Regions from separate parts of the Microbacterium sp. H1-D42 genome, predicted to be linked through region 1. Evidence: predicted binding sites of a transcription regulator. Region 1 holds the regulator's gene; each other region holds the start of a gene.
What was found. The regulator HrcA, encoded in region 1, represses chaperone genes, less so after heat shock. The targets are predictions, from matches to a motif close to TTNGCACTCGNNNNNNNCGAGTGCNAA.
Positions count from the first base shown of each region.

Region 2: a site for HrcA is predicted at 1,352-1,378, ahead of groL (chaperonin GroEL). Genes of this name have one in related genera too.
Region 3: a site for HrcA is predicted at 1,542-1,568, ahead of groES (co-chaperone GroES). Genes of this name have one in related genera too.

Region 1 is NZ_CP093342.1:1,565,057-1,572,777, reverse strand. It holds gene MNR00_RS07455 (PhoH family protein) at 1-425, opposite strand, end outside; gene MNR00_RS07450 (HIT domain-containing protein) at 493-840, opposite strand; gene MNR00_RS07445 (16S rRNA (uracil(1498)-N(3))-methyltransferase) at 864-1,592, opposite strand; gene dnaJ (molecular chaperone DnaJ) at 1,657-2,769, opposite strand; gene hrcA (heat-inducible transcriptional repressor HrcA) at 2,818-3,861, opposite strand; gene MNR00_RS07430 (carboxylesterase family protein) at 3,963-5,381, shown strand; gene hemW (radical SAM family heme chaperone HemW) at 5,397-6,635, opposite strand; gene MNR00_RS07420 (DUF1990 family protein) at 6,663-7,313, opposite strand; gene lepA (translation elongation factor 4) at 7,357-7,721, opposite strand, start outside.
Region 2 is NZ_CP093342.1:1,018,978-1,026,698, reverse strand. It holds gene groL (chaperonin GroEL) at 1-1,315, opposite strand, end outside; gene MNR00_RS04885 (LytR C-terminal domain-containing protein) at 1,445-2,035, opposite strand; gene MNR00_RS04880 (DUF3263 domain-containing protein) at 2,099-2,356, opposite strand; gene MNR00_RS04875 (DUF2332 domain-containing protein) at 2,366-3,358, opposite strand; gene msrB (peptide-methionine (R)-S-oxide reductase MsrB) at 3,426-3,827, shown strand; gene MNR00_RS04865 (nitroreductase family protein) at 3,824-4,465, shown strand; gene MNR00_RS04860 (DMT family transporter) at 4,466-5,401, opposite strand; gene MNR00_RS04855 (SOS response-associated peptidase family protein) at 5,464-6,117, shown strand; tRNA gene MNR00_RS04850 (tRNA-Thr) at 6,170-6,242, opposite strand; gene MNR00_RS04845 (thioredoxin domain-containing protein) at 6,292-7,263, opposite strand; gene ugpC (sn-glycerol-3-phosphate ABC transporter ATP-binding protein UgpC) at 7,478-7,721, shown strand, end outside.
Region 3 is NZ_CP093342.1:2,733,582-2,741,302, reverse strand. It holds gene MNR00_RS13045 (hypothetical protein) at 1-336, shown strand, start outside; gene MNR00_RS13040 (class I SAM-dependent methyltransferase) at 337-1,515, opposite strand; gene groES (co-chaperone GroES) at 1,654-1,950, shown strand; gene MNR00_RS13030 (hypothetical protein) at 2,154-3,338, shown strand; gene MNR00_RS13025 (hypothetical protein) at 3,434-3,655, shown strand; gene MNR00_RS13020 (dynamin family protein) at 3,696-5,570, shown strand; gene MNR00_RS13015 (GTPase) at 5,567-7,228, shown strand; gene MNR00_RS13010 (IniB N-terminal domain-containing protein) at 7,689-7,721, opposite strand, start outside.

The DNA.
Region 1 (7,721 bases):
TCCTTGCGCTGCAATGCCTGCACGGCCTTGGCCATCGCCAGGTACGTCTTGCCGGTGCCGGCGGGCCCGATGCCGAAGACGATCGTGTTCCGCTCGATCGCGTCGACGTACTCCTTCTGTCCCAGCGTCTTCGGACGGATCACCCTGCCGCGAGTGGAGAGGATCGCCTCGCCGAGCACTTCGCTCGGGCGCGGTCCGTCCTCACGGCGAAGGATGCGCGCGGAGTGCTCCACATCGCTAGGAGCGAGATCGTGGCCGGAGCGGGTCATCTCGATGAGCTCGTCGACGAGCCGCTTGGCGGCGGTGACGTCGTCGCGCGTGCCGCCGAGCATGATCTCGTTGCCCCGCACCATCACCTGCACCGTCGGATGCTGCTTCTCGAGCATGCGCAGCAGACGGTCCTGCGGGCCGAGCAGCTGCACCATGGCGACACCGTCGACGAAGATGCGCTCGGTGTGCTCCGGCTGGGCGGGGAACTGCGGTGTCGGTTCGTCAGAAGCCAACGAGCTTGCCCTCCTCGATGTTGCCGAGCACGTGTGCGTGCACGTGGAAGACCGACTGCCCTGCGGTTGCGCCGTTGTTGAAGATCAGTCGGTACTCGCCATTCGCGTGCTCATCGGCGATCTGCTTAGCGACAGCGACCATCTCGGCCATGAGTCCGGGGTCGCCGGCGGCGAGCTCGGTGACGTCACCGTACTGCTCCGTCACAGGGATGACGAGCACGTGCAGGTCGGCCTGTGGATTGATGTCGCGGATCGCGAAGACCCGTTCGGTGCGGGCGACGAAGTCGCCGGGGATCTCCCCGTTCAGAATGCGCGTGAAGATCGAGGGTTCGGTCATGATCCCAGTCTAGTTGTCGAGCGTCACCAGCGCCCGAGTGCCGCCGAGAGCACGGCGATCGCCGCAGGCCCAGCCGTCGAGGTGCGCAGCACCGTGTCGCCGAGGCGGACGAGCTCGGCGCCGGCATCGGTGAACCGCGACAGCTCCTCTGGGCTCACGCCGCCCTCTGGACCGACCACGAGCAGAATGTCGCGGTCGTCGGGTCGGATGCTCGTCAGCGGAGTCTGTGCGCTCGGATCGAGCACCAGCATCCGATGCGTGCCCGCTCGCGCGGCGAGCTGCGCGGTGCTGTTCACCTCTGCCACAGCTGGCACCCAGGCGCGGTGCGCCTGCTTGGCGGCCTCGCGCACGATGGTCGCCCAGCGCTCGCGCCCCTTCGCCGCCTTGGGCCCCTCCCAGCGCGAGACGCTGCGGGCGGCCTGCCACGGGATGATCTCGTCGGCACCAAGCTCACACGCGGCCTGCACGGCCAGCTCGTCGCGATCACCCTTCGCGAGGGCCTGGGCGAGGACGATCCGCGACTGCGGCTGCTCCTGCATGGCGCGGGCGGTGACCCGCACCGTGACCTGCGCAGCCGATACGTCTTCGACCGCCCCCTCCAGCCACACGCCGGAACCGTCGCCGATCGTCACCGACTCGCCGACGCGAACGCGCCGCACGACGGAGGCGTGCTTTGCCTCGGCTCCGGTGAGAGTGAGCAGCTCGCCCTCACCGACGTCGGAGCAGGTGGGGACGATGAAGTGCAGGGCCATGGCGATCCGTTCGTCGTGGGTTGACGGTGCTCTGTCTCAGTGCGTGTACTGTGCGTGTGCTGTCTCAGTGGCTGCGGAATCGGTCGCGCAGCTTCGAGAACAGCCCCTGCTGGAACTGCGCGAGCTTCGGAGCCGGCGCCTTGGTCTTCTTGGCGAAGTCCTCGATGAGACGGCGCTGAGCCGTATCGAGCCTGGTCGGGGTCAGCACCTGCACGCCCACCCGCAGGTCGCCGCGCTGGCTGCCCCGCAGCGGCGTGATCCCGCGCCCGCCGATGGTCAGCACATCGCCGGACTGCAGTCCGGCGCGCACCTCGAGATCGACTGGGCCGTCGAGTCCGTCGATCGTCGTCGTGGTGCCGAGGATGGCATCCGACATCGAGACCTCGAGGGTGGCGAGCAGATCGTCGCCTTCGCGGCTGAACACCGGATGCTGCGCCACCGCCACCTCGACGTACAGGTCGCCGTTCGGGCCACCGGCCCGGCCGACCTCACCGGAGCCGGGCAGCTGCAGGCGCAGCCCGGTCTCGACGCCGGCCGGAATGTCGAGCGCGACAGTGCGACGCGAGCGCACCCGCCCCTGACCGGCGCACGTAGCGCACGGGTACGGGATGGTCGTGCCGAAGCCCTCGCAGCTGCCGCACGGCTGGGTCGTCACCACGTTGCCGAGCAGGCTGCGCACCTGTCGCTGCACGTGGCCGGTGCCGCCGCAGACGTCGCAGGTGACGGGCGACGTGCCTGGCTGGCAGCAGCTGCCCTCGCAGGTCTCGCACAGCACGGCCGTGTCGACCTCGATGTCACGGTGCACGCCGAAGATCACGTCGCCGAGATCGAGGTCGATGCGCACCAGGGCATCCTGGCCGCGCTCGCGCCGCGAACGCGGTCGTGCGCCCCGTCCGCCGCCGGCCGCGCCGAAGAAGGTCTCGAAGATGTCGCCGAAACCGCCGAAGCCTCCGAAGCCGCCGTTGCCGTTCGCGTCGCCGCCCATGTCGTAGCGCCGGCGGGAATCCTCGTCGCTGAGCACGTCATAGGCGTGCGTGACGAGCTTGAACCGCTCGGAGGCGTCCTCCCCCGGATTCACATCCGGATGCAGCTGGCGCGCCAGCTTGCGGTAGGCCTTCTTGATCTCGTCCTGGGACGCGTCTCGGGACACCCCGAGAACTTCGTAATGGTCCGCCACGATCACCTTTCTGCGTGTGCGTGCGTATCGATATGTGCAGCCGCCGGGTCAGCGGGCGGCGTCGTCCTCTTCGAGCATGCGCGACAGATAGCGGGCCACGGCCCGCGCTGCAGCGAGATTGCTCGAGTAGTCCATGCGCGTGGGGCCCATGACCCCGACGCGTGCGGTGCCGCCGGGGGCGGCGTAGTTGCTGGCCACGATCGAGGCCTCACCGAGACCGAACGATGCGTTCTCTGTGCCGATGCTGGTGGCGAGGCCGTGCTCGTCGGTCACCATCTCGCTCATCAGGCGCAGCAGGGTCACCTGCTCCTCGATCGCCTCGAGGAGGGGATGGATGCTGCCGCGGAAGTCCTGCTCGCGACGCGCGAGCGTGGCAGCTCCGGCCATCACCAGGCGCTCCTGCCGGAACTCGGCGAGTTCCTCGGAGATCACCGCGGCCAGGGCGTGCAGGGCCGGGTGCAGTCTGGCAGCCGGCGATCCTGCCTCCGGTTCGGCGAGCGACAGCATCCGCTCCGTCGCCTCACCCACGGCCCGGCCGGAGATCAGCGAGAGCAGCTGGGCGCGGAGTACCGCGAGATCCGTCTCGTCGAGGTCGATCGGCAGCGGCGCGATGCGCTGCGAGACGCCGCCGGCATCGGTGACCAGCACCACCAGCATCCGATTCGGCGCGAGCGCGACCAGCTCGACGTGCGTGATGCTCGCCCGCGCGAATGACGGGTACTGCGCGAGTGCCACCTGACCGGTCAGCTGAGTGAGCACGCGCACCGTGCGGGCCATCAGGTCGTCGAGGTCGCTCGGCGCGCCGAGGAACGACTCGATCGCACTGCGCTGTCCTGTGGAGAGCGGCCGCAGCTGCGCAAGATGGTTCACGAAGACGCGGTAGCCCTTGTCTGTGGGCACACGTCCGGACGAGGTGTGTGGGGCGACGATGAGGTCTTCATCCTCGAGCAGCGCCATGTCGTTGCGGATGGTCGCGGCCGACACGCCGAACGAGTGGCGATCGACGATCGACTTGCTTCCGACGGGCTCGTGCGTCTCGACGTAGTCCTGCACGATCGCGCGGAGAACCTCAAGTCCACGCTCTGTGACCATGTTCCCTCCCCGCTGGCACTCGAACCTTCCGAGTGCCAATCCTACCCCGCTCAGCCGGACGCCTGCCGAAGACGACCCGCCTTCACCCTAGGATGACGCTCATGAGCGCCGCCCCGACCGCCACCCTCACGGCAGGGTCCGTCCGCGGCACCGCTGCCGACGGAGTCCACCGTTTCCTCGGCATCCCCTATGCCGCACCGCCGTTCGATGCGAACCGGTTCCGCGCCCCGCAGCCGGCCGCGGCGTGGGACGGTGTGCGGGACACCACGGAATTCGGAGCGACCTCACCGCAGCTCCCCTACGCCGGGCCCATCGGCGAACTGCTCGGTTCGGTCATCATCGACGGCGAGGACGTGCTGACGGCGAATGTCTGGGCTCCCCCAGGGGCAGAGCATGCGCCCGTGGTGCTGTGGCTGCACGGCGGAGCGCTCGAACGCGGCACCGCGGCGATTCCCCTGTACGACGGCGCGGTGTTCGCCCGCGCCGGGATCGTCTTCGCGTCGGTCAACTACCGGCTGGGCTCAGAGGGCTTCTCGGTGCTGTCCGACGCACCGACCAACCTCGGTCTGCTCGATGCCGCCGCCGCACTGGCGTGGGTGCACCGCGAGATCGCCGCGTTCGGCGGTGATCCGGCGCAGATCACGGTGATGGGCGAGTCGGCCGGCGGGGCGCTGGTGGCAGGGCTCCTCGCTCTCGATGATTCCCGACCGCTGATCGCCCGCGCCATCATCGAGTCCGGGCCGCTGCAGGCCCAGCCGCGCAAGAAGGCAGGGCGCGTCACCGCGCAGCTCGCGAAGCTGCTCGGCGTCCGCACGGAACGGGACTCGTTCGCCTCGGTCGCACCGGATCAGCTGTTGGAGGCGCGCCGCACCCACTCCGCCGGATCGTCACCTCTCGACGGCGCGCCTGGCTTCCAGTTCGCGATCGATCCGCAGACCCTGCCTCGCTCGCCGCACGAAGTGCTCGGCGACGTCGACGTGCCCCTGCTGATCGGCAGCAACACCGACGAGTACCGGTTGTGGTTCACTCCCGAGCAGCTGGACGGGCTCAGCGAGTGGAACCTGCTGCTGGCCCGACTCGTGCTGCGCATACCTCGTCGCGCCGTCGAGGCGTATCGCACGGCGTTCCCGGGAGCCTCGACCGGAGAGATCTACGGTCAGCTGGCGACCGACCTGCTGCTGCGTGCCCCGCTGACGCGCGCCGCCAGGGCGCGGAAGGCGCCGACCTACGTGTACGAGTTCGCCTGGCCGAGCCCTGTGCGCGATCTGCGCGCCGCCCACGCACTCGAACTGGGGTTCGTGTTCGATCAGCTCGCGTCGGCAGATGCGCAGCGCATGGCGGGAGGCGATGCGCCGCAGCAGCTTGCCGATGAGATGCGTGACGCGTGGATCGCGTTCATCAAGAACGGCGACCCCGGCTGGGCACCGTACGGGCCCGAACGCAGCACCCGCGTGCTGTCCGCCCAGAGCGTCACCATGCCACAGCGACGGACAGAGGGCCTGGACCTGCTGCCGGGCTGATCGGCACGCTGCGGCTCACTCCGTCAGGGCACGCACCACAGCATCCGCCATCAGCCGCCCGCGCAGGGTCAGCCGCACGCGCCGCTCGCGCAGGGCGGATGCCGGATCGACGAGGCCGTCGGAGATCAGCTCCGCGACCCGCTCGCGGTGAGGCTCGGCGATCTCGGCGATCGGCAGCCCCTCCGCGAGGCGACTGCGCAGCAGCACGCGCTCGAGCGTGCGGGCCTCGAGGTCCGGCTGCTCGCGTCCGGCCGCCGGCGACTCGTCCAGGCTCAGCCGCTGCGCGTAGGCAGCGGGGTGCTTGACGTTCCACCAGCGCAGGCCGGCCACATGACTGTGCGCCCCAGGGCCGAAGCCCCACCAGTCCGAACCGCGCCAGTAGGCCAGGTTGTGCCGCGACGCATGCACGGAATTCGTGCCAGCGCCTGGTCCCTTGGCCCAATTGCTCACCTCGTACCAGTCGAAGCCGGCAGCTGCGAGGCGCTCATCGGCCAGTTCGTACATGTCGGCCTGCAGGTCGTCATCCGGGGCCGGGACTTCGCCGCGACGGATCTGCCGGGCAAGCTTGGTGCCGTCTTCGATGATCAGCGCGTATGCCGAGATGTGATCGGGGCCGAGGTCGAGGGCGGACTCCAGCGACTGCCGCCAGTCGTCGAGCGTCTCGCCTGGCGCTCCGTAGATCAGGTCCAGGCTGACATCCAGACCCGCATCCCGTGCGGCCTGCACGGCCGTGCTGACGTTCTCGGGACGATGGGTGCGGTCGAGGGCTGCGAGCACATGCGGCACAGCCGACTGCATGCCGATCGACAGGCGGTTCACACCAGCATCCACCAGCGTCCGCACCACCTCGGGCGTCACGGTGTCTGGGTTCGCCTCGACGGTGACCTCTGCCCCCTCCCTGATTCCGAAGGCATCCACGGCTGCGCGCAGCATCCGGGCGAGGTCCCCAGGAGGGAGCAGCGTCGGCGTGCCGCCGCCGAAGAAGACGGTGTCCATCGGGCGCACCACGCCGGTCGCGCCGAGCACCTCGCGCGCCAGCGCGATCTCGCGGATCAGAGTGTCGGCGTACTGATCCTGACGCGCACCACCCAGCTCAGTGGACGTGTACGTGTTGAAGTCGCAGTAGCCGCACCGCACCCGGCAGAACGGCACGTGCAGATACGCCGAGAACGGTACGAGCGGATCGATGCGGACGTCTTCAGGGAAGCGACCGTCGGCGGGTGCCGGATCACCCAGCGGAAGGGGCCCTGCCATCAGTTCAGCGCCATCAGTTCAGCGCCATCAGATGGGCGTCGCGTACAGCGGCGAGATGGCCCGAAGGTAGCGGGCGAACAGCTCCTTGCGCCGGCGGCGCACCATGCCGGGCACGCGGTAGAAGACCGATGCGGGCGCGTCGAAGGCGCGCACGGTGAACCACACCTCATCGGTGCCCTCGTGCCAGTCGACGTCGAACGACTCCTCGCCGCTGACGACAGAACCGCCGACGGTGCCCAGCACGAAGCCGACGCGGCGGCGCTCCTCCGTCACTGAGATGACGCGCAGTTCAGCATCAGCGCGCAGGCCTTTCACGCGACCTCGCAGCTTCAGTGTCATGCCGGGCGCAGCGAACGGCGTGCCCTCGGCGTCGAAGCGCTGCTCCGGCTGACTGCGGTTCGGGACGATGGGGGCCCCCTCGGCATCGAAGCTGATGCCGGTGTACGCCTCGCCGGATGCCGGACGGACGTCCGAGAGCTCGAGCCCAGCGGCGCGCTGGGCTGTCCAGGAGAGCAGTGCCTCTGCGGCCGAGCGGAACCGGTCCTCGCCGCTCCCGATCCGCCAGGACTCCTCGGCGGGCACGCTGCGCTCCGGTGGATACTGCATCAGATCGGGGGCATGGGTGGCCCCGACCGCTGCATAGTCGACCGTGCCTTCTCGGAATGTCCCGCGACGCATGATTTCCAGCCTACCCAGACGAACCTGGGTGATCGCCCGCTCCTTACTTCTTGTCCTTGCTTTCGACGTCACCGGACAGGGCGGCGATGAACGCCTCCTGTGGCACCTCGACGCGGCCGACCATCTTCATGCGCTTCTTGCCCTCCTTCTGCTTCTCAAGCAGCTTGCGCTTACGGCTGATGTCGCCGCCGTAGCACTTGGCGAGCACGTCCTTGCGGAGCGCGCGGATGGTCTCGCGGGCGATGATCCGGGCGCCGATGGCGGCCTGGATCGGCACCTCGAAGTTCTGTCGCGGGATGAGCTTGCGCAATCTCTCGGTCATCAGCGTGCCGTACGCGTATGCCTTCTCGCGGTGCACGATGGCGCTGAACGCGTCGACCTTGTCTCCCTGGAGCAGCACGTCGACCT
Region 2 (7,721 bases), 550 kb from region 1:
TGTTCGCGCCGGTCGCCTCGTCACCCTCGAGCTCGAGGGCGTCGAGCACCTTGGCCGACTGCAGCAGCGCGACGCCACCACCGGCGACGATGCCCTCTTCGACAGCAGCCTTCGCGTTGCGGACGGCGTCCTCGATGCGGTGCTTGCGCTCCTTGAGCTCGACCTCGGTGGCCGCGCCCGCCTTGATGACGGCAACGCCGCCGGCGAGCTTGGCGAGGCGCTCCTGGAGCTTCTCGCGGTCGTAGTCACTGTCGGTGTTCTCGATCTCACGACGGATCTGCGTCACGCGACCCTCGATCGTCGACGCCTCACCGGCACCCTCGACGATCGTGGTCTCGTCCTTGGTGACGATGACCTTGCGCGCACGACCCAGCAGGTCGAGCGTGGTGTTCTCGAGCTTGAGACCGACCTCTTCGGTGATGACCTGGCCACCGGTCAGGATCGCGATGTCCTGCAGCTGAGCCTTGCGACGGTCACCGAAACCAGGAGCCTTGACGGCAACCGACTTGAAGATGCCGCGGATCTTGTTGAGCACGAGCGTCGCGAGAGCCTCGCCCTCGACGTCCTCGGCGATGATGACGAGCTCCTTGCCGTCCTGGATCACCTTGTCGACGATCGGCAGCAGGTCCTTGATGTTGCCGATCTTCTGGTTGGCGATGAGGATGTAGGGCTCCTCGAAGACAGCCTCCTGGCGCTCCGGGTCCGTGACGAAGTACGGGTTCAGGTAGCCCTTGTCGAAGCGCATGCCCTCGGTGAGCTCGAGCTCGGTGCCGAAGGTCTGCGACTCCTCGACGGTGACGACACCCTCCTTGCCGACCTTGTCGATCGCCTCGGCGATCAGCGCGCCGATCTCGGGGTCGGCGGCGGAGATGGATGCGGTTGCGGCGATCTGCTCCTTGGAGTCGATCTCCTTGGCGGTGGCGAGCAGGTCGGCGGTGATGGCCGCGACGGCCTTCTCGATGCCGCGCTTGAGCGAGATGGGGTCGGCGCCGGCCGCGACGTTGCGCAGCCCCTCGCGGACGAGCGCCTGAGCGAGGACGGTCGCGGTGGTGGTTCCGTCACCGGCGACGTCGTCGGTCTTCTTGGCGACCTCCTTGACGAGTTCCGCACCGATCTTCTCGTACGGGTCGTCGAGCTCGATCTCCTTGGCGATCGACACGCCGTCGTTCGTGATCGTGGGCGCGCCCCACTTCTTCTCGAGCACGACGTTGCGACCGCGCGGGCCGAGTGTCACCTTGACTGCGTCGGCCAGAATGTTCAGGCCGCGCTCGAGGCCGCGACGGGCCTCCTCATCGAAAGCGATGATCTTTGCCATGAGTCTTTCGTCCCTCCCGGACGTAGGCGATGGGAATTAGCACTCAGAGTGTTCGAGTGCTAACACCCAGTTTGGCACTCGACCCATGAGAGTGCAAGCCGCCGGGGAGGGCTGTTCGCCGAGCGCGGATCACTCCGCGGGCGCCTCCTCGGTGTCCTCCGCCTTGGGAGTGGCGTCGGTGACACGGTCGAGGCCTATCACCACGGTGAGCTGCGGCTGCTCGCTGTCGTTGAGATCGGCGTAGAAATCGCTCTGCTGCACCTCTGCGCCACCGAGAACCTCAGCCACTCCGAGGGCGGCGGCCTCATCGGCCTTGTCGACGTAGAACACCGTCGTCTTGTCGAACTCCTGGCTTGATCCCTCACTGCCGAACACGCCATCGGCCGGCCAGCCCTCCGCGAGCAGCGCGTCGCGGGCCTCGACCACGAGCCCCTCCTCGGGCGTCGCGTTCAGGATGAGCACCCGGTACGAGGTGTCGATCTTGGGGTCGGTCCCCTGCGTCTGCTGGGGTGCAGGCGGCTGCGATTCGGGTGAGAACGAGATGCGGTCCATCATCACCAGCGAGATGAAGATTCCGCCGACGATGAGCACCAGTGCAACGGCCGCGGACCAGAGCAGCACGACCAGCCCGTTCATCCCCGGCTGCTCGGCGCGGTGCGCGCCGACACGTCCTGAGGTGCGGGGGATGTCGTCGAAACGGTCCTGTGGGGGCTTAGACACCCCTCGATGCTAGCGGGCGCATTCCGTGAATCCGCACGGAGCAGCGTCCGTCGCGCGTGCCGCTCAGCCGACGAAGCCGCGCATCCGTGCCGTGCGCTGCGCGCCTCTGGCATCGCGAAGCCGTCGCAGCCGACGCACCAGCAGCGGATCGAACTGCAGCGCCTGCTCGGTCTCGATCAGGCGCCCGAGCAGCTGGTAGTAGCGTGCAGGGCTCATGCCGAGCTTCTCGCGGATCGTCTCCTCCTTCATGCCGCCGTGCCGCGGCCATGCCGCTTCCAGCGTCAGGATCGCGCGATCGCGATCAGTGAGGTCCCCGAGCATGGCTTCAGGCTACGCGGACGCAGTGCGGTCGCCGCCGCGCCACTCCCACCATCGCCCGAGTGGATCGGCATCAGCGCACACCCGCCCGTCGAGCGCGACGGCGAAGCCGGCGAAGGCTACAGCGTCGAGGGGCGGCTGCCATCCGTCGTGCAGGCCGGGCTGGTCGATCGTGATCCATCGCGCGTCCAGGGCGCGGATGCGGTCGATCAGCGCCTGCCGGTGGGCTCGCGGCAGGTACACCAGAACTCCTGGCGTGGTGATGACGAGCGTCGCGTCGCGGGGCGCGGATGCCACGAGCTCGTCCAGCCGCTCGGCGACGTCTCCGGCGATCAGCCGCGGCGGGTCAGCAGCGACGATGTCCGCGGCGGCGGTGATCCGCGCCGCCCTCTCCCGCTCCCCCGGCCAGATCAGGGCATCCATCCAGGCCCGGTCTGCGGCTGATCGCACATCGACCGGGGCGAGGTCGATGCCTGCGCGCCACACGATCTCGGGCATCCGCAGTACCGGAATCGGTCCGCGCACGACGCTGGTCAGCACCACCGTCGACGGCCCGTCAGCCGGATCGAGGCGCAGCCGTTCCGCCTCGTGCTCGTCGACGACACGGTACGAGTACCTGTCCGGATACAGGCACAGGCCTGCGGCGGCGCCGAGCTCGAGCAGCGCGACCGGCCCGTCGATCTGGCTGAGTGCCGGCAGCAGTGCGGCCAGCCGCAGCGGCTCGTTGGCCTGCACGGTGCGGCGCTCGCACTCTGCGATCAGCTCGGCAGCGTTGGCGAGCGCGAACGCACGCCAACGCGCATAGGCGCCGAGCGGCGCACCGAGAATCCGGCTGACGGCGAACACCAGGGGCGGCTGCCGGTGCTGCGGGCTGATCCGGCTCAGCAGGTCCTGCAGCTCGGCATCCGACGCGATGCCGGCGGCCCACTCGGCGTACGTGTCGCTGCGCCCCGGCGCCTCTTCTCGCGCGAACCGGTCGAAGCGCTCTCGCACGGCATCCATCATGTCTCCATTCTCACCGACTCGAATTCTCACCGACCCCGATGCCACCGGAACGCGCGAGAATGGAGACATGTCGTACAAGGTGAACAAGACCGAAGCCGAGTGGCGGACCGAACTCGGAGATGACCAGTACGCGGTGCTGCGCACGGCCGCGACCGAGCGCGCCTGGACGGGTGAGCTGCTCGACGAGAAGCGGTCCGGCCTCTACAACTGCGGTGCATGCGGGGCTGAGCTGTTCCAGAGCGGTACGAAGTTCGACTCTGGCTGCGGCTGGCCGAGCTTCTACGAATCGGTGCGCCCGGAGGCGGTCGAGCTGATCGAGGACAACACGCTGGGCATGGTCCGCACCGAAGTGCGGTGCGCGGTATGCGGCTCGCACCTCGGCCATGTCTTCCCCGATGGATTCGGCACCCCCACCGGCGACCGGTACTGCATGAACTCGCTGGCGCTGACCTTCACGCCCGACAAGTGAGCGCACTCGACGCCGTTCTGCGGCGCACCTCGTGGTCTAAGGTCACCGACGACGCCCCGACGAGTGAGCAGCTCGACACGCTGGTCGCGGCTGCCGGGCGAGTGGCCGACCATTCCTCGCTGCGCCCCTGGCGATTGATCGAGCTGCGCGGCGATGACCGTCTGCTGCTCGGCTACGCCCTCGCGAAGGCGGCCGGCGACGACAAGCCGTCAAGCAAGCCGCTGCGCGCTCCGCTGCTGATCGCCGTCGTCGCGTCGTATCGCAAGAGCGAGAAGGTGCCGCACTGGGAGCAGGAGGCAGTGGCATCCGGCGTCGCGCACATGCTCAGCCTGCTGCTGGACGAGGCGGGCTGGGGCGTCATCTGGCGCACCGGCGGCCTCACCCGATCGGAGGCCGTGTCGAAAGCGCATGGGCTGGCGGCGAACGAAGAGCTGCTGGGGTGGCTCTACGTCGGTGGCAGGCCTGCGGGCAAGACACCCGGCCGGCGCAAGCCGCTGGACGTCGGCGAAGTGCTGAGTCGGATGCCGGAGGCGGCGCCCGAGACGGCGCACGCGGCCGTGGAGCAGGTCAAGCCCAAGAAGGCGAAGAAGGACAAGAAGTCCAAGAACGACAAGAAGCGCAAGTCCAAGAAGGGCTGATCAGCGCCGACGCGGCAGGGCGACGACGACGGATGCCACGGCGACGACGACCATCGCGATGAGCTGCCACAGCGCGGGCGCCGCATCCACCGGCCAGATGAGGTCGATCACGATCGACGTGACCAGCTGGCCGAGCACGCTGCCGAGACCCAGCAGCAGCACCCCGGTGTGCGGGACGAGCCACGCCCCAAGCAGGATGTAGACGAATCCGAGCAGCCCGCCGATGTAGAGCCACGGCTCGGTCGGCAGCGCCTGGGGCATCCCCTTCACGGCGACGCTGATGCCGGCGGCGATGATCAGCACCGTCGTGCCGGCGATGAAGCTCATCAGCGTCGCTGTGATCGGCGATGCTGTGGCACGGGCAAGGCGGCCGTTGGCGCCTGACTGCCAGGCGATGCCGGCTCCAGCCAGGAACGGCAGCACCAGCAGCCACACCGGCGCACTCGCCAGCACGTCACCGCCAAGCGAGATGGCGACGGCCACGAGCGCGAGCAGTCCCCCGATCACGCGTCCGGTCGTCACCGCGACCACGCCAGACGGTCCGAAGCCGATGCGGTCAAGCAGCAGGCCGTGCAGGGTCTGCCCCGCGACCACGCCGACGGTGAACAGCGAGACGCCGAGCACGCCGGCGACGAGCCCTTGAGTCGAGACGGTGAGCGCCCCGCAGGTGCCACCAAGCAGCATCCAGAACGGGATCCTGCGTGATCGGATGCCGGTGACCAGGCGCCGCGCGCCTGCACGTGCGGACGGGATCAGCGGCATGACGATGATCAGCACCACCAGCCCCACGCTGAATGAGATGAGTCCGGCCACGATCCCGTCGTCGAGACGCACGCCGAGCACCCCGTTGATGCGTGCCTGAATGGCGGTCATGGCGCCGATGGCGACGGCGCCGCCGAGAGCGATCCCGGTGGGGAGGTGGCGCGTCTCGGTCATCCTTGCAACGCTACCCGAGCCGCGGGGGACCGAACGTCGGTGGGTCGGATTACGCTGGGCGCATGTGCGCGAGCTACGGGCTGGATCCTCGGTTCACCGATGCAGAGCTGCTGGCCGAGGCCGACGAGGCGATGCTGGAAGGGCTGCGCTCGTGGGCGCAGCAGAATGCCGGCGAGACTCTGCGTCCCACCGGCAAGAACCTGCGCAATCTGAATCCCCTGGTGACAGCTGTCGACGGCGCCGCCCAGCTCGAACCTGCCTGGTGGGGGTATCTCGTCGATGGGCAGCCGGCGAAGTTCCCGTCGATCAACACCCGCTCAGAGCGGCTGCAGAATCGCCCAGGTGGGCTGCGCACGCGCGCGCTCGTCCCCTCGACCGGCTGGTTCGAGATGCAGAAGCCGAGCCGGGTGTGGCACGAGTTCGGACTGGGCGCCGGAGTCCTGTTCGGCATGGCAGCAGTGACCCAGCGCGGCCGCACGCCCGACGGCGAATGGACGACCTGCTACTCGATCGTGATGCGCCCCGCACCGGCTCATCTCGCCGGCATCCACGATCGGATGCCAGTGCTCATCCCCACCGCTTTCGCCGCCGACTGGCTGACCGGAGACCCGAACCGCGAGCTCATCGATGAGGCGCTGCTCGCCGCCGAGAGCCTCGACGAGCGGGTCACCGCCGCCAGCCGCGCAGACGACAAGGGCGACGGGATGCTGTTCTGATGCGAGAACGGCCCGCGTCCCCGATTCCGGGACGCGGGCCGTTCTTCGTCTGAGCCGACTACGGGACTCGAACCCGTAACCCCCGTATTACAAGTACGGTGCGCTACCAATTGCGCCAAGTCGGCGGACCGTCATCAAGCATAGCGACGGCCGGACGGCATCCTGCACCGCGTCTCAAGACTTGGGTGCGGGAGTAACCGTCTGAATCGGTACCGGCGTGGGCGTCGGCGTGGGCTGGGTCGCACCGAAGTACTCGTCGCTCGCCGTCGTGAGCACGAACTGCGAGAACTCAGCCGGGTCGTCCATGGCCCCGACGTAGGGCTTGCCCTCGACGACGACGAGTGCCTCGTTGTTGAGCTTGAGGTCCTTCGATCCAGGCAGCGGGCCCTCAAGAGCGCGCGCCGTGGCATCCTTCGCCCACTTCACGAAGTTCTGCCCCTCGATGCAATCGCGCACCGTCTTGGCGTTCTCGACGCCGACGGCCACCGCGAGATCCGCCAGCTGCACATTGGTGCGGCCATCGCTGTCGATCTCGGGCTGATCGGTGAGCAGTTCGTGGTTGTAGTCGTAGAACTGGTCCTGGGAGTAGGTCGCGACGCACGCCGCAGCGGATGCGGCCCGCAGCGAGTACTTCGTGCCGTTCGAGCTGGCCGTCAGCAGCGCCACCGGGTGGTACGTGACGGTGACTGCGCCTTCCCCGATCCAGGTGGCGAGCTGGCGCGCGTTCGCGCGCTCGAACTCCGAGGCGCCTGCCGACAGGTAGTCGACGTAGACGTGAACCTCGGTGGGCTTGGTCGCCGTGGCGGTCGGATCAGGCGTCGGCGTCGACGATGCCGGGGCATCAGAGGCTGAGGGCACAGGGCTCGGAGTGGTTCCGGTGGCGGCGGCCATGGTCACGTCGTCGACGGTCACGCCGTCGCCGGCCATCCCCTTAGGGCTGAGCGTGGGCTGCGATATCGATGATCCGACAGCGTAGGCGACGGCTGCGCCGATCGATCCGACGGCGACGATCGCGACCAGGCCGATGATGAGTCGGCGCATGACGCGGGCTCTGGACTGCTGAGCCTGCACCTGCTGTGCTTTCTGCCGCACCACGTCGCGCGAGTTGCGAGTGGTGGGGACGTTCGGCGTTTCGTCGCTCGACATCGTTCCTCTTGAAGATCGGGTGGGACGGGTGATCCCGCGGCCGCGGAGACTGCGGCACCGGTTTCGATGTTAACGAGGCAGTCTGGGAAATACCCAGATGCGCCGGCGCGTGCAATACTGTTCACGACCCGATGGCGGGTCACGGTGGGTGGACCCCGCCGCTTCCATCACAACGGATCGTCCGGCACGTACCTGCCGGTGAAGGAGAAATGCAATGGCATCTGTGACCTTTGACGACGCCACCCGCCTGTACCCCGGCGGAACCCGTCCGGCAGTCGACAAGCTCAACCTCGAGGTGGCAGACGGCGAGTTCCTCGTCCTGGTCGGTCCCTCCGGCTGCGGTAAGTCAACGTCGCTTCGCATGCTCGCCGGCCTCGAAGAGGTCAACGGCGGCCGCATCCTGATCGGTGACCGCGATGTCACCGACGTGCCGCCGAAGGACCGCGACATCGCGATGG
Region 3 (7,721 bases), 1.2 Mb from region 1:
CTGCCGATCGCCGAGTTCCTCGACAGCAAGGGCTTCCGCGGAGACATGCTGCAGTTGATCGGCTACGACGGTGACGTCCCGATCTGGCTGCATCAGGACGCGCAGAACTGCGTGCTGGTCGCGACGGCCACCGAGATCTCGGCTCAGGCGTGCGGTGGTCTCGACTCTGCGCGAGCCCTCGACCTCTCGGTGCCTGGGGCCACGTACAGCGTGCGCATGACCGATTCGCGGGGTCCGCTGCTGACCGTCATCCGCACCCCGGCATCCGTGGTGTGCGACGTCGATTCGGGGTACTGTGCCACAGCAGATGACAAGACCGGCTTCCCTGAGGAGTGATCAGACCCGATCGGCGAGGATCGCCACGCGTCCGGCGGGCGTGCGGGTGAGGATCAGCGTGGCCGCCTTCGAGCCCTTCAGATTCAGCTTCTTGCGGAACGCGGCAGGATCGATGTCCATCCCGCGCTTCTTGATCTCGAGCCGCCCGATGTCGTTCGCACGCAGGGCGGCGCTGATCGCCTTCACGTGAGCCGGCATGGTCTCGCGCACCCGGAACGACTGCACGAACGGACTCGTCAGCGCGGCATCGCCGGTGAGATAGGCGATCTGCTCGTCGAGCATGCCGGCCTCCAGCATCCGCCCCGCCTCGCCGATCAGCCGCGCGCGGATAACCGCGCCGTCTGGCTCATGCAGGAACGCGCCGAGTTCGCGCACCGGCTCGTCTTCAGCATCCGCCGCCGCCGTCAGCTCGTGCGTCTTGCCGTCGCGCACGACCAGAGCCGCTCGTCGGATGCCAGGGCGCGCCAGCACGCCGCTCCACAGCACCAGCTCGACGACACTGCCATCGGCACTGACCCACTGCGCCTCGACATCGTCGGGGATGAGGTCGCGGTCGAGGCCGGGGCCGAGCTTGATGCCGGTCGGGTGTGTGCGGGCGACGCCTGCGCACCAATCCAGAGACGGCGACCAATCAGATGCTGAGGTGCGACGCGTCTCGCTGTGCCCGGCGGTCCGTCGCGCCGGATCCAGCCAGATGGCGCCCTCTGTGGGGAGGGCGTCCTCGGCGAGGCCCTGGCGGACGGTCGCCTCGAAGGGAGCCAAGTTATAGGCGGCGATCGCGGCGGTGACCTCGTCAGCATCCACCGCCGTCACGTCCAGCCCGGCGGCGGCGAAGGCGAGGCTGTCGCCGCCGATGCCGCAGCCGAGATCGGTGACCGTCGTGATGTCGGCCTGGCGCATCCGCACGGCGTGCAGCGTGGCGACGTGCAACCGGGTGGCCTGCTCGAGCCCGGCCCTGGTGAACAGCATCCGTGCGGCGAACTCGCCGAACTTCGCGTGTGCCTTCACTCGCAAGTGCGCCTGACCGACGACGGCAGAGACGAGTTCGGGGGAGTGCCCGGCAGCCCGCAGCCGTGAGACGGCCTTCGCCACATCCGCTGATGACTCGATCGGGCCCACCTCGTCGAGCAGGGCGAGCCCCTCGCGAGTGAGCAGTGCGGTCAGTTCACCCATCTCCACACGCAAAGCCTACGCGCGGCGTTCGATTGGCACTCGCATTGCGTGAGTGCCAGCCGTCGGCATACACTGGAGTTAGCACCCTCGGTATGAGAGTGCTAATAGTCTTCTGATCTCCAGTCACGAAAGAAGAGGTACACCGTGTCGGTTTCCATCAAGCCGCTCGAGGACCGCATCGTCATCCAGCAGGTCGAGGCCGAGCAGACCACCGCAAGCGGTCTGGTCATCCCTGACACCGCCAAGGAGAAGCCCCAGGAGGGCGAGGTCGTGGCAGTGGGCCCCGGCCGCATCGACGATAACGGCAACCGCGTTCCGCTGGACGTCGCCGTGGGCGACCGCGTGCTCTACAGCAAGTACGGCGGCACCGAGGTCAAGTTCGGTGCTGACGAGTACCTCGTGCTCTCGGCTCGCGACGTGCTGGCGGTCGTCGTCCGCTGACGCACCCCTCGAATCACCAGAAGGACCCGGATGCCTGGCATCCGGGTCCTTCTGCATTCCCCTATCAGCCCCCATCGACCCCCTATCGATCCCCCGGGTGCCCCCGTCAACCCTCGGGATCACCCCCGATGCCGCGGCAGCCGCAGCCGCGCACACTCTTCTTAGGCGCCAAACGGCACTCTTTGATGAAGGGGATCAAAATCATGGCTGCGAACGACAACATCAACGTTCTCGGAGCTCAGTGGAACCTCGGGCTCGACGTCCAGGACTCTGGCAACGACAACTCGACGAACGACTCGAACAACGACCTGCTCTCGAACAACGACACGGACGTCAGCGACTCGGGCAACGACAATTCGGACAACTCGGACAACTCCGACAACTCCGACAACTCGGACAACTCGGACAACTCCGACAACTCCGACAACTCGGACAACTCCGACAACTCGGAGAACGACGACTCCATCAACGACTCGTTCCAGGTGAACGACTCGTTCCAGGACAACTCGGTGCACGACTCGGGCAACCAGACGCTCTATGACCACTCGGTCAACGCAGGCATCCGCCAGTACGACACCGGAATGGGCGACCTCAACATCGGCGTGGGAGACGGCGACTTCGCCGCCATGTCGAAGATGCACGGCGGCGGCGCTGATGTCGACATCGACATCGACGCGCGCACCACGGTCAACGACCAGTCGGTCAACCAGAACATCACCACCTCCTCCGGCAGCGGCGGAGCGGCGATCGCAGTCGGCGGAGACGCGGACGGCGGCTGGGGCGGCCCCGCGTTCTCGGGGGCGGCCGGCGGCGACACCGGCAACGGCGGCAACGGCGGTGCGGGCGGAGCAGGCACGGGCGGCGATGGCGGCCTCGGCATTCTCGGCTCGGGTGGTTCCGGAGGGGCGGGCACCGGCGGTGCCGGCGGCGCGGCCGGCGGCAGCGGTGCCGGCGGAGCTGCAGGGTCCTTCGCGGGCTCGGGGGACAACGACGGTGGTGCCGGCGGAGACGCTGGTGCGATGGGCGGCGGCGCGAGCGGCGGCAACGTCGGTCAGTACTTCGGCCAGAGCAGCAATATCGCCTCGGGTGACAACTCGATCGCAGCTGGCGGCGACGTCGACGTCCGCAACATCGACACCGACATCGACATGGGAGACATCTCGATCGGGAACACGTGGAACACCGATTCGTTCAATGAGGACTTCTCTGACAACTGGTCGATCAACGACTCGTTCCAGGACAACTCGATGACCGACAACTCCGACAACTGGAGCGTCAACGACTCGTTCCAGGACAACTCGAACGAGACGGACGTCGATGTGGATGTCGACGTCGACAACTCCAACGTGCTCAGCCCCAACGCTGACGCGAACGAGTTCGACTTCTGAGACTGAGAAGCCGCATGACCTGCCCGGCCGTCCACTCTGGTGGACGGCCGGGCACACCACTAAACTCCTGAAGCATCTGATCCGGAGCGAAAGCCATGTCTGAGGAACACGAAGTCCCCGGGGCCGATGACGGCCTGCAGGACACCGTCTGGGGAGACGGTCCGTTGTTCGACCCTTTCTCGACCGATTCGTTCAGCCAGGAGCTCGTCAATATCGACGAATCAGACTGGGGAGATGCGGACCTGTTCTGGGACGACGATGCCACTGGCGTCGCCGACCCTGGCAGCGACGCACCAGAGGGCGACCTGCTCGGCTGAGAAGCACGGCAGCCAGCATCCGCGCGCAAGAGGGGGACAAGTGCCGGAGCACCGCAGTACCGAACAGACTCAGATCGTCGACGTCATCCACGATGTCGGCGATCTCGCCGCGTCCGCGGGCCGTCAGGATCTCGCTGCACGATTGGCCAACACCCGCGAGCGGCTGGCAGATCCTGCCGTGCGGGTGATCGTCGTCGGCGAGTTCAAGCAGGGCAAGAGCAAGCTCATCAACGCCCTCGTCAACGCACCGGCATGCCCGGTGGACGATGACGTGGCCACCAGTGTGCCCACGAGCGTCGGTTACGCGGAGCAGCCGTCGGCCTGGGTGGTGGAGCAGCCCACCGGCAACGGCGCCGCACCGAACAGGCGCGAGATCCAACTCGAGCAGCTCGCCGACTACGTCTCCGAGCGGGGCAATCCCGGCAACGAGCGCGGCATCGTCTCGGCTGAGGTGCTGCTGCCGCGCGAGATCCTGCGCGGCGGGCTGAAGCTCGTCGACTCGCCAGGCGTGGGCGGACTCGAATCGTCGAACTCGCTGGCCACGCTGGCAGCGCTCTCCAGCGCGCACGCGGTGCTGCTTGTCTCGGACGCCTCGCAGGAGTACACAGAGCCCGAGGTGCAGTTTCTGCAGCACGCCATGCGGATGTCGCCCAACGTCGCCGCGGTGCTGGCCAAGACCGACCTGTATCCGGAATGGCGACGCATCGAAGAGATCGACCGCCGGCACCTGAGCGGTCACGATGATGTGCCGATCTTCTCGGTGTCGAGTGATCTGCGTCTGCTCGCTGCCGAGCTGCAGGACCGCACACTCAACGACGAGTCCGGTTTTCCGGCGCTGGTCGCGCACCTGCGTCGTGAGGTGCTCGGCCGCGCCGAGGTCATTCACGAGCGCAGTGCCGTGCACGAGCTGATCTCGGTCGTCGACCAGCTGGAGATGTCGCTTCGGGCCGAGCTGAACGCACTGGTGAACCCCGAGGACACCCCGCGCATGATCGCCGAGCTCGAGGCCGCCAAATCCAAGGCCGATGAGTTCCGCGGACGTTCGGCCCGCTGGCAGGTGCTGCTGACCGACGGCATCGCCGACCTCGTCGCCGACATGGAGCACGACGTGCGCGACAGACTGCGCAAGGTGCAGCGCGAGGCAGAGCGCGCGATCGACGACGGCGACCCCGGCCCCATCTGGGATCAGATCCGCGAGTGGCTCGATCAGCGCGTGACCGCGGCCGTTTCGGAGACCTTCGTATGGACGGACGAGCGCTCGCGGTGGCTGGCCGAAGAGGTCGCAGAGCTGTTCAGCCAGGACCAGTCCGACATCCCGATCCACGACGTCTCGGACATCACCGGAGTGCTCGACGTCGTCGATGACATCTCCGGCCTCGACGCCGGGCAGCTGGGCGCCGCAGAGAAGATGTACATCGGCGTGCGCGGCTCGTACGGCGGCGTGCTGATGGTGGGGCTGGCCACGAGCCTGGTCGGCATGGCCCTGATCAACCCGCTCTCGCTGCTGGCCGGGGTGCTGGTGGGACGGCGCGCCTATCGCGAGGACATGGGCAACAGGCTCAACCGCCGCCAGCAGGAGGCGAAGGTCATCGTCCGCAAGTACATCGACGAGGTGACCTTCCAAGTCGGCAAGCAGCTGAAAGACAGGCTGCGCCTGGTGCAGCGCGCGACCCGCGATCACTTCGGGTCGCTCGCCGAGGAGCTGCACAGCTCGCTCGCCGACGCGCTGCTGCGCGCCAAGCAAGCGGCAACCGGATTCTCGGCGACGCGCGACCAGCGTATCGGGGCGCTGCGCACTCGCATCGGCGATCTCGAGAACGTGCGCAAGACCATTCCCGCGCTGCCGCCGGCGCCCACACCGGCGCTCCGAGCGGGCGCACAGCCGGCCGCGATCGGCGCGAAGGTGGAAGCATGATGGCAGCCACAGCGCAGCTGGACGCGCCGGCGCACTCCGTGATCGCAGAGACCGAGGATCTGCTGCGCACCGCGCGCTCGGTGTACGCGGGTGATCGCGAGGCCACCGCCCTGATCGACCGGCTGGAGATCCGCCTGCACGAGCCGCTGCGGCTGGCTCTGGCAGGCATGGTCAAAGCCGGCAAATCCACGCTGCTGAACGCCCTGCTCGGCGAGCGGATCGCCGCCACCGACACGGCCGAGTGCACCCGCATCGTCACCTGGTACCGGTACTCGCCTACTCCGGCGATCACCATGCACCTGCGTGACGGGCGCTGCGTGCGAATGCCGATCCGACGCGAACACGGACTGCTCGTGTTCGATCTCGACGGGCGCACTGCCGAGGAGATCGAGTGGATCGACGTCGGCTGGCCGCTGGATGGGCTGCAATCGCTCATCCTCATCGACACCCCTGGCATCGCCTCGCTCTCCGGCGACACCTCGGCCCGCACGGCGCGCTTCCTCACACCCGAGGACTCGCCGTCGTCGGCGGACGCCGTCGTGTACCTGATGCGCCATCTGCACGGCTCGGACGTGAAGTTCCTCGAGGCCTTCCGCGACACGGCCGCCGGTGCGGCGCAGAGCGTGTGCGCGGTCGCCGTGCTCTCGCGCACCGACGAGGTCGGTTCGGGCCGAATCGACTCGCTGCTGTCGGCCCGTCGCGTCGCCAAGCGCTACGAGCGCGACGGCGATCTGGCGGCCCTCGCACTGGGCGTCGTGCCGGTCGCGGGGCTGCTCGCGGAGGGGGCACGCACACTGCGGGAGAGCGAGTACATCGCCTTCCGCGAGCTCGCCGGCCTCGAGCGCGCCGCGCGGGAGAGCCTGCTCGTGTCGGCGGACCGGTTCGTCCGCCCCAGCGACGCCACCGGGCTGAGTGTGCCGGTGCGCGAGGAGCTGCTGTCGCGGTTCGGCATCTTCGGCGTGCGGCTGGCGACGGCGATCATCCGCGGCGGCGTGACGAGCTCGTCCGAGCTGTCGGATGCCCTGGTGCATCAGAGCGGACTGATCGAGCTGCAGGACTTCGTGAAGGCGCAGTTCCAGCCTCGTGCCGAGACGCTGAAAGCGCGCGGCGTGGTGCTCCAGCTGCAGGCGCTGCTGCGCCGTTCGCCGCGCGCCGGCGTCGACAGCATCCGAGCGGGGATCGAGCGCTTCACCGTTTCGGCGCACGTGCTGCGTGAGCTCTCGCTGCTCGCTCAGGCGCGGTCGCGCGGCCTGCCGCTGCCGGCATCGGACGCCGAAGACGCGGCGCGCATCCTCGGGGCGGCCGGAGTGACCGCATCCGACCGCCTGGGTCTGGCCGCCGACGCGACGCCCAGCGACATCGCCGACCGGACGAGCGCTGAGATCGACCGCTGGCGTGCGCTGGCGGCTTCTCCGCTGGCCGAGCGGAGCACGCTGATGGTGTGCCAGGCGGTGTTGCGCAGCCTGGCGGCCATCGCCTCAGAGGTCGGACTGGCCCGACCCCTGCGGCCCGCGCCGAACATCGTACCGGCGGGCGGACCAGGCGACGCCTCCGGGCAGGATGCTGCTGAGCAGGGCGAGCAGAACCAGGGCGGCCTGCGCCGCAAGAAGCGGCTGCAGTGGTTCCCCCTTCGCCCCGAGCGCCACCCACTCGGGTGACAGCAGCACCAGCAGCAGCAGCACGCCGAACGTCAGCAGCTGCCACCAGCGCACCTGGCGCCGGCGTCCCATGAACGACACCAGCAACGTGACCTGCGTGAACAGCACCGCGACCATCGCGCCGAACACCACCCAGAAGATGATGTCGGCCGCCCGCTCGTAGGTCACGTCTTCGCGACCTGCTGTCGCGGTCTTCGCGACCTCAGTGATCTTGGGCAGCAGGTCCTGCCGGATCACGAACATGTACACGATCGTGAATGCGCCGACGGCGAAGCTGAGCACCCAGAAGAACAGGCTCAGCCGGATCGAGAACGGCGGTGTCGCCTTGACGATCACCGGGGCCAGGTTGGGACTGGCCATCGCCGGGCGGGTCGGCAGTTCGCGCGAACCGTACGGCGCGACCGACTCGGCGCCTCCTCCCTGGGACGAGGGAGGAGGCGCTTGAGTCCTGCGCGGAGTGTCAGCCATCCTCGAGCGGCGCATCGACCGCTGT